Regions from separate parts of the Pseudomonas sp. RGM 3321 genome, predicted to be linked through region 2. Evidence: predicted binding sites of a transcription regulator. Region 2 holds the regulator's gene; each other region holds the start of a gene.

Region 1 (3,568 bases), on a different contig from region 2:
CAGCACGGCAGAAGTGGCGGGCACGGCCTGCGGCAAGTTGTAGACAAAGATCAGCAGTACCAGTAACGGCAAACTGCGAAATAACCAGATATAGGCTTTGGCCGGCAAGTTGATCAGCGGCAACGATGATTGTTTGGCCAGTGCCAGAACAAAACCCAGAACAATACTGATAACCCAGGTCAGTACACTGAGTTGAATGACCGTCCAGGTGGCCATCCAGAATTCCGTATCGCTGAACAGGCCAAACATGTATTTCCAATCAAACGTCATTGTCGGCTCGCTCGGCAAATTGAATAGTAATGGGCGACGTCCTGTTCAAGTTGAAACGGGACGCTGTCCGTTTGCCCTTCTGAAACCATCATGATTGATGCCAGGTCCGGCAGACAAATAGTAAGTTTTGGCCCGCAGCATAGGAAAATCCTAAGCAGATACGCCGGTATTCATCTTCAGGGCTGCGTCGCGTTGAAACGGGTTAGTTGTGCCTTAGTGTCACAGCGCATTGATTGCACACTTTTAGGGCGATTGAATAAAGCGGCAGCGATAAGCGCTCGCAATAGGTGCGCAGCCCGGTTTTTCGGGCTTTTCTGGCAAGAGTCTATTATTTTCGGGTATTACTGAGTGACCATGGCCAGCGGCGCGCCCGGTGAATCCGCCAAGGCGTGAGCGGCTGGCACGCTCCTCGCTAAGCATAGGTAAAAGCTATTCAAATGCAGCCGTCCAGCGTCTGCTCATCACGAGGTATTACGTGGCTCACTTTACCTTGAAACAGCTTAAGTATTTCGTGACAGCAGTCGAAATGGACAGCATCGCCGAAGCCTCGCGACAGCTGCATATTTCACAGCCATCCATCTCCGTCGCCATCAAGAACCTCGAAGAAGCCTTCAATCAGCCGCTGTTTGTGCGTCACCATGCACAAGGTGTTTCGCTAACTTCCGGTGGCGGGAAAGTGTATGAGAAAGCCAAAGAGTTGCTGCGACTTTCCGAAGAGCTTGAACAAAACTCCCGGGCCGAAAACAAACACGTCTCCGGCACTATCGCCATTGGCTGTTTTGAATCGGCCGCGCCGCTTTACATGCCCAGGCTGGTGGCCGGTTTCAAGCGTTTATACCCGGACGTCACCATTCAGCTCTATGACGGCGAGCAACATGAACTGATGCACGGGCTGCACCGTGGGCGCTTCGATCTGGCGTTTCTGTACGACCTGGAACTGGGAACCACGATCAATAAGGAGGAATTGAATGCACCGCACAAGCCCTATGCGCTGCTGCCAGCAGCCCACCCTCTGGCGAAGAAAAAAACCGTGACTTTGCTGGAGCTGAGCCGCGAGCCGATGATCCTGCTCGACGCCGTGCCCAGCAGGACCTACTTCATCGATATCTTCACGGAAAAGGGCTACACACCCGTGGTCGCGTACAGCTCCCCATCGATCGAAATGGTGCGCTGCATGGTCGGCCAGGGCCTGGGGTTTTCGGTGCTGGTCACACGGCCCAGAACCAACATGACCTACGACGGTGAGCTGCTGGTGCAGCTCGATATCGAAGACGACATGCCCGCCTCCACGCTGGTCATGGCCTACCTGCGCAACAACCAGCCAACCCGTGCGACGCGCCTGTTCATGGATTACTGCCGGACCATCGAGCTGGCACCGCCTGCAGCCTGAAGGCGCTTGCGAAGCGTGCAACGAATGCTGGCTGAACCTGCAACTTACTCACCACCAGGGCAAGACAGAAATGGAAAAGGCCGTTCAGATTCGCGAGCAGGTCAGGTGCCTGGCCCGCTGTGCATGACAATGTTCAGCGCTGCAGCGCACTGACAGCAAAACAAGGAAAGCTTATTCGGCTTTTTCCGTCCCTGCGGCCCCGCCAGCCTTCTCTTCCAGCTCGGCCATCTTGGCCTCCAGCGCCTCCAGGCGGGCGCGGGTGCGGGCGAGGACGGCCATCTGGCTGTCGAACTCTTCACGGCTGACCAGATCCAGTTTGCTGAAGCCGCTTTGCAGCAGGGCCTTGAACTGGGTTTCGAATTCGCTGCGCGATACAGGCGTTTCGCCATTGAACAGGCGAGAGGCGTGGCCGCTGAGAGCGTCGAGAAAGGCTTTGGGCGCGAGCATGGTTATTTTCCTGAATCAGAGGGCGGCAGTGTAACACGCAGTGTCTATAGTCAATCCCGAGGGCGCAATGCACGCTTATGGAGCGCAGTGACGGGCACATGAGCACCATTGCTGTGCATTAGCTCCATGATAGACCCTGCAAGGTCGTGCCAAACCAGCCCAAGGGCCTGTATTCAATGAATATTCACGAGATGGCAAGCTTTCTGCTTAGTGGCTTATGACCCATGCACTGATGCAGTCGCTGTGACGAATGCAGTGCGGCAGGCGGAGCGGGGAAGTGTTTCGTCAGAAGCGGTTTTCTGGAGTTGGTCTGGCCTGATCAGGCGGCCAACACGTTACAAAGCCAGGCACTGCGCTTAGACTTGAGTCGGGTTTGTTTTCCTGGGGCAAGTCCACCAAATTCGGGAGAAAGTTTTCATGAAGCTAGTCACTGCCATCATCAAGCCGTTCAAACTGGATGACGTTCGCGAGTCGTTGTCTGAAATCGGCGTGCAGGGCATCACCGTCACTGAAGTCAAAGGCTTCGGGCGTCAGAAGGGTCACACTGAGCTTTATCGCGGTGCTGAATACGTCGTCGACTTCCTTCCCAAAGTGAAGATCGATGTCGCCATCGATGACAAGGATCTGGATCGTGTCATCGAAGCCATAACCAAGGCCGCCAACACCGGCAAGATCGGTGACGGCAAGATTTTCGTGGTCAATCTGGAACAGGCCATTCGCATCCGTACCGGCGAGACCGATACAGACGCTATTTAAGCCGCCAAACCCAACGCCCCAGGAGAAAACAATATGACTCTGCGTCAATTCGCAGGGCTCGGTGCCCTGTTGTCCCTCGCATTACCTGGTCTTGCCCTGGCGGCTGACCCAGTGGCCGAGCCGGTGCTGAACTCTGGCGACACTGCATGGATGCTGACCTCGACCGCTCTGGTTCTGTTCATGACCATCCCCGGTCTCGCGCTGTTCTACGGCGGCATGGTTCGCTCGAAGAATATTCTGTCCGTGATGATGCAGTGTTTCGCCATCACCGGCTTGATCAGCATCCTGTGGGTCGTCTACGGCTACAGCATTGCGTTCGATACAACCGGTATGGAAGCGGGCGTCGTCAACTTCAATTCCTTCTTTGGCGGTATGGGTAAAGCGTTCCTGGCAGGCATCACGCCGGCAAGCATTACCGGTCCCGCTGCGTTGTTCCCTGAGGCGGTGTTCGTCACCTTCCAGATGACCTTCGCGATCATCACCCCTGCCCTGATTGTCGGCGCTTTCGCAGAACGCATGAAGTTCTCCGCAATGCTGGTGTTCATGGGTATCTGGTTCACGCTGGTCTACGCGCCAATCGCCCACATGGTCTGGGGCGGCGTCGGTGGCTTGCTGTGGGACTGGGGCGTTCTCGACTTCGCTGGCGGCACTGTGGTGCACATCAACGCCGGTGTAGCCGGTCTGGTGGCCTGCCTGGTACTGGGC
Region 2 (3,568 bases):
TTGGCCACTGCGCCGAAATTCATCCTGCTGGATGAACCGTTCGCAGGCGTAGACCCTATTTCAGTGGGTGATATCAAGCAGATCATTCACCATCTCAAGGCCAAGGGTATCGGCGTACTGATCACCGACCACAACGTCCGTGAAACGCTGGACATCTGCGAAACTGCCTACATCGTCAACGATGGACAGCTGATCGCAGAGGGCGATTCCGAGACCATTCTGGCGAATCAACTGGTGAAAGAGGTCTACCTCGGCCACGAATTCCGCCTTTAATCGACTGCCCTTTGCGCTTGGCGGCCGATTGATGCCAGTGCAGTGTGTTGACAATATTTTATTTGTCATATCACTCTAGGCAAAGGCACAGGTTTCAGGCATATAATTTGCTTAAGTTGGCGCCTCGGCGCCTGTAGTAGATGGCGCATGCGCGCCGGCGAATAAGGTGTTTAGCCCCTGCCATGAAACCATCGCTAGTCTTGAGAATGGGCCAGCAGCTGACGATGACACCGCAGCTGCAACAGGCAATCCGCTTACTCCAGCTTTCCACACTGGACCTCCAGCAGGAGATCCAGGAGGCGCTGGAGTCGAACCCCATGCTGGAACGGCAGGAAGAAGGCGACGACTTCGACAACTCCGACCCGCTTGCCGACAACATCGAACAAAAGCCCAATCCCGACGTTCAAGAGCCGACCTATCAGGAATCCGCGCCTACTGTGGATAACCTTGAAGATGGCGAATGGAGCGAGCGCATTCCCAATGAGCTGCCTGTCGATACCGCCTGGGAAGACATTTACCAGACCAGCGCCAGCAGCCTGCCAAGCAACGATGATGACGAGTGGGACTTCACCACACGCACGTCTGCAGGCGAGAGTCTGCAAAGCCACCTGCTGTGGCAGTTGAACGTCGCCCCGATGTCCGACAAGGACCGCCTGGTGGCTGTCACGCTGATCGACTGCATCAACAACCAGGGCTATCTGGACGAAACCCTCGATGAAATTCTCGAGTCTTTCGATCCCGAGCTGGACATCGAGCTCGACGAAATCGAAGCCGTACTGCACCGCATCCAGCAGTTTGAACCGGCAGGCATCGGTGCCCGAAACCTGAGCGAATGCCTGCTGCTGCAACTGCGCCAGTTGCCAGCGAAAACACCCTGGCTGACGGAAGCGCAGCGACTGGTCACCGACTACATCGACCTGCTGGGAAGCCGCGACTACGGCCAGTTGATGCGGCGCATGAAGATCAAGGAAGATGAGCTGCGCCAGGTCATCGAGCTGGTCCAGAGCCTCAACCCGCGCCCTGGCTCACAAATCGAATCCACAGAAGCCGAGTACGTCATCCCCGATGTAATCGTGCGCAAGGACAACGAGCGCTGGCTGGTTGAGCTCAATCAGGAGTCCGTACCGCGCCTGCGCGTCAATCCGCAATACGCGGGTTTTGTGCGCCGGGCCGATACCAGCGCAGACAACACCTTCATGCGCAACCAGTTGCAAGAGGCGCGCTGGTTCATCAAAAGCCTACAAAGCCGCAACGAGACACTAATGAAGGTCGCCACCCAGATCGTCGAGCATCAGCGCGGCTTTCTTGAGTACGGCGACGAGGCGATGAAGCCGCTTGTCCTGCACGACATTGCCGAGGCAGTGGGCATGCATGAGTCGACCATCTCGCGCGTGACCACCCAGAAGTTCATGCACACGCCACGCGGCATTTACGAGCTGAAATACTTCTTCTCGAGCCATGTGAGCACTTCCGAGGGCGGTGAATGCTCGTCCACGGCAATTCGCGCAATCATCAAAAAACTGGTTGCGGCGGAAAATCAGAAAAAGCCGTTGAGTGATAGCAAGATCGCTGGTTTACTGGAGGCACAAGGCATTCAAGTAGCCCGTCGCACAGTCGCCAAGTACCGCGAGTCACTCGGGATAGCGCCTTCCAGTGAGCGTAAGCGACTGATGTGATGCAGGCCCAGCCACAGCGTCCCAGAGACAGGCGCCATGCCTGTCTCTTTATGCACTGGCAAAGGAGAAAGCTGTATGCAAGTCAACATCAGTGGACACCAACTGGAAGTGACCAAACCCCTTCGTGAATACGTTGAGCTCAAGCTCAAGAAGCTCGAGGGGCATTTTGACAAGATTACCAACGTGCAGGTCACGATGACGGTCGAAAAGCTCAAGCAGAAGATCGAAGCCACGTTGCACATCCATGGTGGAGAGGTCGTTGCCAATGCTGAACATGACGACATGTATGCTGCAATCGACCTGCTCACTGACAAGCTAGACCGACAATTGCTCAAGCATAAGGAAAAGCAGCAAAGCATCCTCAAAGGTGCGGCCGCTCGCTAACGCCCATTTAAATGATCCGAATCGAAAATATCCTGACCCCCGGCCGCTCGCTTGTGAACGTGCCGGGTGGCAGTAAAAAGCGTGTACTCGAAGAAATTGCCAACCTGATCGGTCGTGAAGTACCGGGCATGGTTTCGGACACGGTATTCGCAAGTCTTGTTGCCCGCGAAAAACTGGGTTCGACCGGTTTCGGCAACGGTATTGCCATCCCTCATTGTCGCCTTGCTGACTGCAGCGAGCCTGTCAGTGCAGTCATTCACCTCGCTACGCCCGTGGATTTCGACGCCATCGACGGCGCGCCGGTTGACCTGCTGTTCGTATTGCTGGTCCCGCAAGCTGCTACCGATGAGCACCTGGAGTTACTGCGCCAGATCGCCAGCATGCTTGATGACAAAGACATGCGTAAGCGCCTGCGCGGTGCCGAAAGTGCTGAAGCGCTTTATCAAGTAGTGCTGGACGTGCAGAACGGAAACTGAACATGCGCATGATCATCGTCAGCGGCCGTTCCGGCTCAGGTAAAAGTACAGCCCTCGACGTGCTGGAAGACAACGGTTTTTACTGTGTCGACAACCTGCCTGCCGGACTGCTGCCGGAACTGGCCGAGCGAGCGCTGATCAATACTGAACTGGCCGAGCCCTTGCTGGCGGTATCCATCGATGCGCGAAACCTGCCCAGTCACCTGACCCGCTTTCCGCAAATGCTGGATGAAGTCCGCTCACGCAACATCCAGTGCGACGTGCTTTACCTGGATGCGGATGAAGCAACCCTTCTCAAGCGCTTCTCGGAAACCAGGCGTCGCCATCCTTTGAGTACGGCAGATCGTTCGCTGGCCGAGGCGATACGCGACGAGACAACGCTGCTGGGCCCGATCATCGATCTGGCCGACCTGAAGATCAACACCACCCACCTGAACCTCTATCAGTTGCGCGACGCACTCAAGCTTCGCCTGCTGAACAAACCCGAGCCAGGCACCGCGTTTCTGATCGAATCCTTTGGTTTCAAGCGTGGCATGCCCGTCGACGCAGATCTGGTGTTCGATGTGCGCTGCCTTCCCAACCCGTACTGGAAGCCTGAACTGCGCGACCATTCCGGGCTTGAACAACCGGTTATCGACTATCTGTCGGTGCAGCCCGATGTTGAAGAGATGTTTCAGGACATCTTCGCTTATCTGAACAAATGGTTGCCCCGGTTTGCAGCCAGCAACCGTTCTTACGTTACCATTGCCATCGGCTGCA
Region 3 (3,568 bases), on a different contig from region 2:
CGCATACAGTAGGCGCCGCAGAACTGGGTCCTGTTCCGCCAGGTCATGAGGATATAGGCGGTGCCAGATTTCAAGTCGGTTGTATCGGACTGGCCGTTGCGAAAGACCTCAGTGGCGATGAGTGGGAAATACTTCCGCCGCTGGTCACCGCAGTAGGCGTCAATGATCAGACCGAACGCCCGCATTATGTCTTCCAGGACGGCAAGTATTACTTGTTTACCATCAGTCACAAGTTTACTTATGCCGATGGTGTTACGGGTCCGGATGGTGTTTACGGGTTTGTCGGCGAGCATTTGTTCGGTCCTTACCGGCCGATGAACGCCTCCGGCCTGGTGTTGGGCAATCCGCCTGCACAGCCATTTCAGACCTACTCGCACTGTGTGATGCCGAACGGTCTGGTGACTTCGTTCATCGACAGCGTACCCACCTCTGGCGAGGATTACCGCATTGGCGGTACCGAAGCGCCGACGGTGAGGATTCTGCTGGAGGGCGACCGCTCGTTTGTGCAGGAAGTGTATGACTACGGCTACATCCCGGCGATGAAGAACGTCGTGCTGAGCTGACCGACCGCATGCAATAACCAGTGCGGGAAGAACGCTTGTGCGAGCAGGCGTTCTTCGCTCGCTTACCCCAGTAGCTCGCTCATCGCGATAATTTGCTCGGCCACCTGAATCAGCTTTTGCTGGCGACTCATCGCCTGACGCCGCATCAGGGTGTACGCGTCTTCCTCGTTGCAATCCTTCATTTTCATCAGCAGCCCCTTGGCCAGTTCGATGCGCTTGCGCTCGGCCAGTTGCTGGTCGCGGGCATGCAGTTGCGCACGCAGCGCCTGATCGCTCTCGAAGCGGGCCATCGCCACATCCAGAATCGGTTGCAGCCGTTGGGCCTGGATGCCCTCGACGATATACGCACTGACCCCGGACTTGATTGCCTGGCGCATCACGCCCGGATCATGCTCGTCGGTGAACATCACGATGGGCCGCGGTTGGTCACGGCTGACCAGCACTACTTGCTCCATTACGTCGCGTCCTGGCGATTCGGTGTCGATCAGGATGACGTCCGGGCGCACCGCTTCAACGCGGGCGGGCAAGTCGATGATCAGTCCGGATTCGTCGATCACTTCAAAACCGGCCTCTATCAATGCCGATTTGAGGCGACCGACCTTTCTGGCCGTGTCATTGATAAGCAGGATACGCAGCATGGTCACGTTCTCCGTCAACGACTGGCCACAGCGGGTGCTTTGTCGGCCAGCGAGTGGAGCTTGAAGCTACGCGCGTAGCCTGCGGGATCGCTGCCGTCCCACACCTTGCCATCGATCAACTGACTGCTGCGCAGGGTTGCAGTGGGGGCGTCGATGCCCAGCGCATCGGCTGCCTGGCGATACAGGTCCAGTTGCTGTACACGGCTGGCGACAGCCAGGTAGTCCGGGTCTTCACGCAACAGGCCCCAGCGCCGGAACTGAGTCATGAACCACATGCCGTCGGACAGCCACGGATAATTGACCTGCCCCTGATCATGAAAACTGACTGCATGCGGGTCCTGCCAGTGATTGCCGAGGCCGTCGCTGTAGTGGCCAAGCAGGCGTGGCTCGATGCAGTCTGGCGAGGTATCCAGATAATCCGCACCGCTGAGCAGCTGTGCGGTGCTGCGCCGGTTATGGTCGCTTTGCTCGATGAAACGGCTGGCTTCCAGTACCGCCATGATCAGTGCTCTGGCCGTGTTGGGGTTCTGTTCGACAAACTCGCGGGTGCAGCCCAGCACCTTGCCCGGATGATCCGGCCAGATCGCCTGGCTGGTCGCCATCGTGAAGCCCAGTTGCTGCTGCACAGCGCTGGCCCCCCAGGGCTCGCCAACACAAAAACCGTCGATACGTCCGGCCCGCAGGTGTTGCGCCATTTGCGTGGGTGGCACCACGACACTGTTCACATCATCGAGCGGGTGAATGCCCTGGCTGGCGAGCCAGTAGTAGAGCCACATGGCATGATTGCCGGTGGGGAAGGTCTGGGCGAAAGTCAGCCTTGAGCCGCTTTGGTGCGCACGTTTATCCAGTGCCTCAGGAGTGATCACGCCAGCCTCCTGCAATTCGCGGGACAGGTTGATGCACTGGCCGTTCTGATTGAGCCCCATGAGGATAGCCATGTCGGTCGCCGGACCACCGCTGATGCCCAGCTCGACTGCATAGATCAACCCGTACAGGCTGTGTGCTGCCTGAAGCTGGCCGCTGACCAGCCTGTCGCGCAGGCCGGCCCAGGACGTCTGCCGTTCAAGATTCAGGCTGAGCCCGTAAGGCTGGGCGAAACCCTGGGTTGCAGCGACCACCAGCGGGGCACAGTCGGTGAGTGCCATGAAGCCCACGTCCAGGCTGTTCATTTCCGGTGCGTCGCTACCGGCTACCCAGTCCAGCGCATTGCCGGTTCGTTCGTTCATAACGCGTGCTTCATAAAGGTCCGTCCAGAAAAAAGGCGTCGTCCGACCCCTTGCCGATGCAAGTGTCGAAGCGACGCCGTTGTCCACGCACCGCTCCGCCGTTGGAGCGAGTGCCGATAGCGGTTTTAAGCAAGGCATATGCCATTGCTGGCCAGGCGCTGGCAATCCAGGCTGCTGACAATACAAGGTGCGTGCAACAAGTTTGTCGAGCGCCTCGCCTGACAGGCCTGCACACGTCTATAATCGCCACCCTGAATTCAGCTGCTCACGAGCCCATCCCGCCATGTATAACCTGGCCCGCCAGTTACTGTTCAAACTTTCTCCGGAAACCTCTCATGACCTTTCGCTGGACCTGATCGGTGCAGGCGGGCGGCTGGGCCTCAATGGCCTGCTGAGCAAGTCCCCGGCGAAGTTGCCGGTCAGTGTGATGGGGCTGGAATTTCCCAACCCTGTGGGGCTGGCAGCAGGTCTGGACAAAAACGGTGCAGCCATCGATGGCTTTGCGCAACTGGGCTTCGGCTTTGTCGAGATCGGTACTGTGACGCCACGTCCACAGCCGGGCAACCCCAAGCCGCGCATTTTCCGCCTGCCGCACGCCGAGGCGATCATCAATCGCATGGGCTTCAACAATCTGGGTGTCGACAACCTGGTGTCCCGGGTCCAGGCGGCAAAGTACCGCGGCATCCTGGGCATCAATATCGGCAAGAACTTCGACACGCCGGTCGAGCGTGCGGTGGACGATTACCTGATCTGCCTGGACAAGGTCTATGCCCACGCCAGCTACGTCACCGTCAACGTCAGCTCGCCCAACACGCCGGGGCTGCGCAGCCTGCAGTTCGGTGACTCGCTCAAGCAACTGCTCCAGGCCCTGAGTCTGCGCCAGCAGGAACTGACGCAACGGCACGGCAGGCGCGTGCCGCTGGCGATCAAGATTGCCCCGGACATGAGCGATGAAGAAACCGTGCTGGTGGCCTCTGCACTGATCGAGTCGGGCATGGATGCAGTGATTGCCACCAACACCACGCTCAGCCGCCAGGGTGTGGAAGGGCTGCCGCATGGCGATGAAGCCGGTGGTCTGTCGGGCGCGCCGGTGCGGGAAAAAAGCACGCACATCGTCAAGGTGCTGGCCAGTGAACTGGCA
Region 4 (3,568 bases), on a different contig from region 2:
CACGTTCGAGTTTAATTAAACTTGCGGAAAGTTCGGTCAATGTACTTGGAAATCTCCTACGCGCGATGATGTGAGAATCAAAACTCCTCTATGAGTTGCCCTTTGGGGCGAAGGAGTTTTCATGTCGTTCAATACCGCGATCAGCGGCATTCATGCCGCGAACAAAAGGCTGGAGGTGGCCGGTAACAATATTGCCAACTCCGGCACCATCGGGTTCAAGTCCTCGCGTGCGCAGTTCTCGGCGCTGTATTCAGCCAGCCAGTTGGGCAGTGGTCGCAATGCAGTAGGTGATGGCGTACGCCTTGCTTCAACACAGCAGAACTTCAATCAGGGCGAAAGCATGACCACGTCGGGTAATCCGCTCGACATGCGTATTCAGGGCAACGGCTTTTTTGTCGTGAGTGACGGTGGGTCTCTTGCCTATACCCGTGCCGGAGCGTTCCTCAAGGATGCGGCGAACTTCGTCGTCGACAGCGAGGGTGGACGATTGCAGGGTTATGCGGCAAACGAGCAGGGCGAGATCAAGCGTGGGTTGCGCACCGACTTGCAGATTGACACATCGAATGTATCGGCCAGAGCCACCACGCGGGTTGCCGAGAACATCAACCTGGACGCCTCGCTGCCTTCGCTCGCGCGCTTGCCGGTCTTCGATCCGGCCGATCCTGCGACCTACACGCGGGCCGTTGGCCGTACCATTAAGGACGCGGGGTCTGGAGCGGGGACCACTGCGGTGCCCGCGGCGGATCATGAGCTCAAGCAGTATTTCGTCAAGACCGGCGACAGTCAGTGGTCCATGTATGTACTGATCGATGGGCGTAATCCGGTGGACCCGAACAGCGTGGCGCCGTTGCATGTCACCCTTGAGCAACGACCGGACGGATCGCTGTCATACAGCGGCAATAGCCAGCACCTTCGTAAGGTCTCGGACACCGAATTTGCCCTGCAAGGCTGGCGGCCGGCTGAAGAGGTCGATGGTGCCTGGGTCAGTAACGGCGCTGCCAACGGCGGCACAGTGTCGCTGCCGTTGAAGGATGGATCGACCAGCATGCTTGACCCTGGTGATGCGTTGATGGATCGCCCGGTGCCAGCGTTTGATCCGTCGGACCTGAAGACGTACAGCGATATGTTTGCCAATGCGATTTTCGACAGTCAGGGCAATCAGCACGAGCTGAAGCAGTATTTCGTGAAGGACGGCACCAACAGCTGGCGCATTCATGCGCTGATTGATGGTCGCAACCCGCAGATGCCTGATTCCACCGACCCGCTGACGGCGAACATCGTGTTTGATTCTGGCGGCTGGGTACAGTCGTTGACCGGCGGCCCTGGTTTTGCGAGTACCCATAACAATGGTCTGCAACTGACCGGCTGGACACCGGCCATGCCTGCCGAGCGGGTCACGGGGCGAGAACAGTGGGTGTCCAACGGTGCGGCTGGCAGTGCGAAGGGTATCACGATCGACTTCACCAACCTGCTTCAGCACAACGCCGCCAGTTCGCGTTCATCTACTCATGTTGATGGCCACGCGGCGGGGCAGTTGAGCAGCTTGAGCGCGGGGCGCGATGGCATCCTGCGTGCCGGATTTACCAATGGCATGAACAAGAATATCGGTCAGGTGATACTCGCCAGCTTCGCCAATCCGCAGGGGTTGCAGGCGCGCAGTGATACGCGCTGGACCGAATCCGCCGAGTCTGGCGTTGCCGACTACAATGTGCCGGGCGTCGGCACGCTGGGCAGCCTCATCGGTGACGGGCTGGAGGGGTCCAATGTCGTCCTGGCCGATGAACTGATTGCTCTGATCCAGGCGCAGACGGCTTATCAGGCCAACTCCAAGGCGATATCGACAGAGGCGACCGTGATGCAGACGCTGATCCAGTCGACCTGATCAGATTGAACAGTCGGATTTGATGAAGTGACCTTTCAGCCGTGTCCAGCCAGGCCCGGGGCTGGTCTGGGCGCAGACAATCCGGCTGTCGCCCTGCCATTTGTAATAGTGGGCGGGGGCGGCCTGGGCGAGGAGGGCGAAGGTCATCAGGCTCGCGCTCGCGATGCCGGCAATGCACGCACGAAAAGGCATGAGGGTTCCCGTTCAGGGCTGCGGTGTCCGCAAGATTATCACTGTCGGTCCGGTTGTCAGCCCATGCCAATGAAGTTTTTTTGGCGGTGCTCGCTGCTTGATGATCGGCAGGCGGCAGTCCTCCGCCGCTATTGGGTGGCGCTTTGCCCGAAGGGCATCATCGAATGTCGGTTTTTGCTGGTTAATCAGGCATTTGTATCGAGCCTGACAAGTTGGTTCAAAAATTGCTTTAACCCTTTCAGAACAGCTACAGGCGGCAAGCGTCTGTCGGAGGAGGAAGACTGTGGACAAGTTGCTTTACGTCGCAATGAGCGGTGCATCCGAAAACGCGATCGCGCAGAAGGCTCACGCCAACAACCTGGCAAACGTATCAACCAACGGTTTCATGCGTGACCTTGAACAGGCCCGCTCGATGCCGGTGTTTGGCGAGGTCATGCCATCGCGCGCCTATGCGATGAGCGAACGTCCGGGGACCGACTTTTCCTCCGGTGCCATGGTTGAGACCGGCCGTGAACTGGACATCGCCGTCAAGGGTGATGGCTGGATTGCCGTGCAGACTCCCGACGGTGGCGAAGCCTATACCCGCAGCTCCGGCATGAACATCGATGCCCTGGGTGTGTTGCGCGACGGCAGCGGTTTGCCGGTAATGGGCAATGGCGGTCCGATTGCCGTGCCGCCTCAGCAGCAGATCGAGATCGGTGCCGACGGCACGATCAGCATCCGCTCGCTGGGCGAAAGCCCGCAGGTGATGGCGCAGGTCGACCGTATCAAGCTGGTCAAGCCTGACCTCAAGACCATGGAAAAAGGCCCCGATGGCCTGATCCACACCAAGAGCGGCCAGCCTGCTGCTGCCGATGCCACCGTTCAGGTCGAGTCCGGCTTTCTGCAGGCGAGCAACGTCAATGCGGTCGAGGAAATGACCTCGGTGCTGGCCTTGTCCCGTCAATTCGAATTGCACGTCAAGATGATGAAGACAGCCGAAGAAGACGATCAGTCGATGGCTCGCGTCTTGCAACTTGGCTAATCAATGACAGCTTGCGCCGACAAACCGGCGCTTGAGGAGAACACACATGCTTCCTGCACTATACGTCGCTAAAACCGGCCTTGCCGCTCAGGACACCAACCTGACCACTATCTCCAACAACCTGGCGAACGTTTCGACCACAGGTTTCAAGAGTGACCGTGCCGAGTTCCAGGACCTGCTGTACCAGATCAAACGCCAGCCGGGTGCCCAGTCCACTCAGGACAGCGAGCTGCCATCCGGTCTGCAACTGGGTACCGGTGTGCGCATCGTCGGCACGCAGAAGAACTTCACGGCCGGTAGCCTGCAGACCACCAACAACCCGCTGGACCTGGCGGTAAACGGTCGTGGTTTCTTTCAGGTGACCCAGCCGGACGGCACTGTTGCCTACAGCCGCGACGGTACTTTTCACCTGGACGCCAACGGCCAGATCGTGACTGCCAACGGCTACGCCCTTGAGCCTGCGATTGTCG

What was found. The regulator sigma-54, encoded in region 2, starts transcription at its own class of promoters, with help from an activator protein. The targets are predictions, from matches to a motif close to ANTGGCATNNANNTTGCTNT.
Region 1: a site for sigma-54 is predicted at 2,298-2,317, ahead of glnK (P-II family nitrogen regulator). Genes of this name have one in related genera too.
Region 3: a site for sigma-54 is predicted at 2,554-2,573, ahead of RGM3321_RS27560 (CmpA/NrtA family ABC transporter substrate-binding protein). Genes of this name have one in related genera too.
Region 4: a site for sigma-54 is predicted at 2,286-2,305, ahead of RGM3321_RS05765 (flagellar basal body rod protein FlgF). Genes of this name have one in related genera too.

What each region holds. Positions count from the first base shown of each region.
Region 1 covers NZ_JALHBH010000098.1:34,561-38,128, forward strand. Annotated here, with positions in the region: gene RGM3321_RS07075 (amino acid ABC transporter permease/ATP-binding protein) at 1-270, opposite strand, end outside; gene RGM3321_RS07080 (LysR family transcriptional regulator) at 746-1,660, shown strand; partial or broken gene RGM3321_RS28455 (addiction module antidote protein, HigA family) at 1,683-1,787, shown strand; gene RGM3321_RS07085 (accessory factor UbiK family protein) at 1,832-2,107, opposite strand; gene glnK (P-II family nitrogen regulator) at 2,525-2,863, shown strand; gene RGM3321_RS07095 (ammonium transporter) at 2,897-3,568, shown strand, end outside.
Region 2 covers NZ_JALHBH010000117.1:17,358-20,925, forward strand. Annotated here, with positions in the region: gene lptB (LPS export ABC transporter ATP-binding protein) at 1-273, shown strand, start outside; gene RGM3321_RS20260 (RNA polymerase factor sigma-54) at 456-1,949, shown strand; gene raiA (ribosome-associated translation inhibitor RaiA) at 2,025-2,333, shown strand; gene ptsN (PTS IIA-like nitrogen regulatory protein PtsN) at 2,345-2,809, shown strand; gene rapZ (RNase adapter RapZ) at 2,812-3,568, shown strand, end outside.
Region 3 covers NZ_JALHBH010000121.1:483,109-486,676, forward strand. Annotated here, with positions in the region: gene RGM3321_RS27550 (glycoside hydrolase family 68 protein) at 1-563, shown strand, start outside; gene RGM3321_RS27555 (ANTAR domain-containing protein) at 626-1,201, opposite strand; gene RGM3321_RS27560 (CmpA/NrtA family ABC transporter substrate-binding protein) at 1,216-2,427, opposite strand; gene RGM3321_RS27565 (quinone-dependent dihydroorotate dehydrogenase) at 2,711-3,568, shown strand, end outside.
Region 4 covers NZ_JALHBH010000095.1:148-3,715, forward strand. Annotated here, with positions in the region: gene RGM3321_RS05755 (flagellar hook protein FlgE) at 122-1,882, shown strand; gene RGM3321_RS05760 (hypothetical protein) at 1,883-2,074, opposite strand; gene RGM3321_RS05765 (flagellar basal body rod protein FlgF) at 2,358-3,098, shown strand; gene flgG (flagellar basal-body rod protein FlgG) at 3,145-3,568, shown strand, end outside.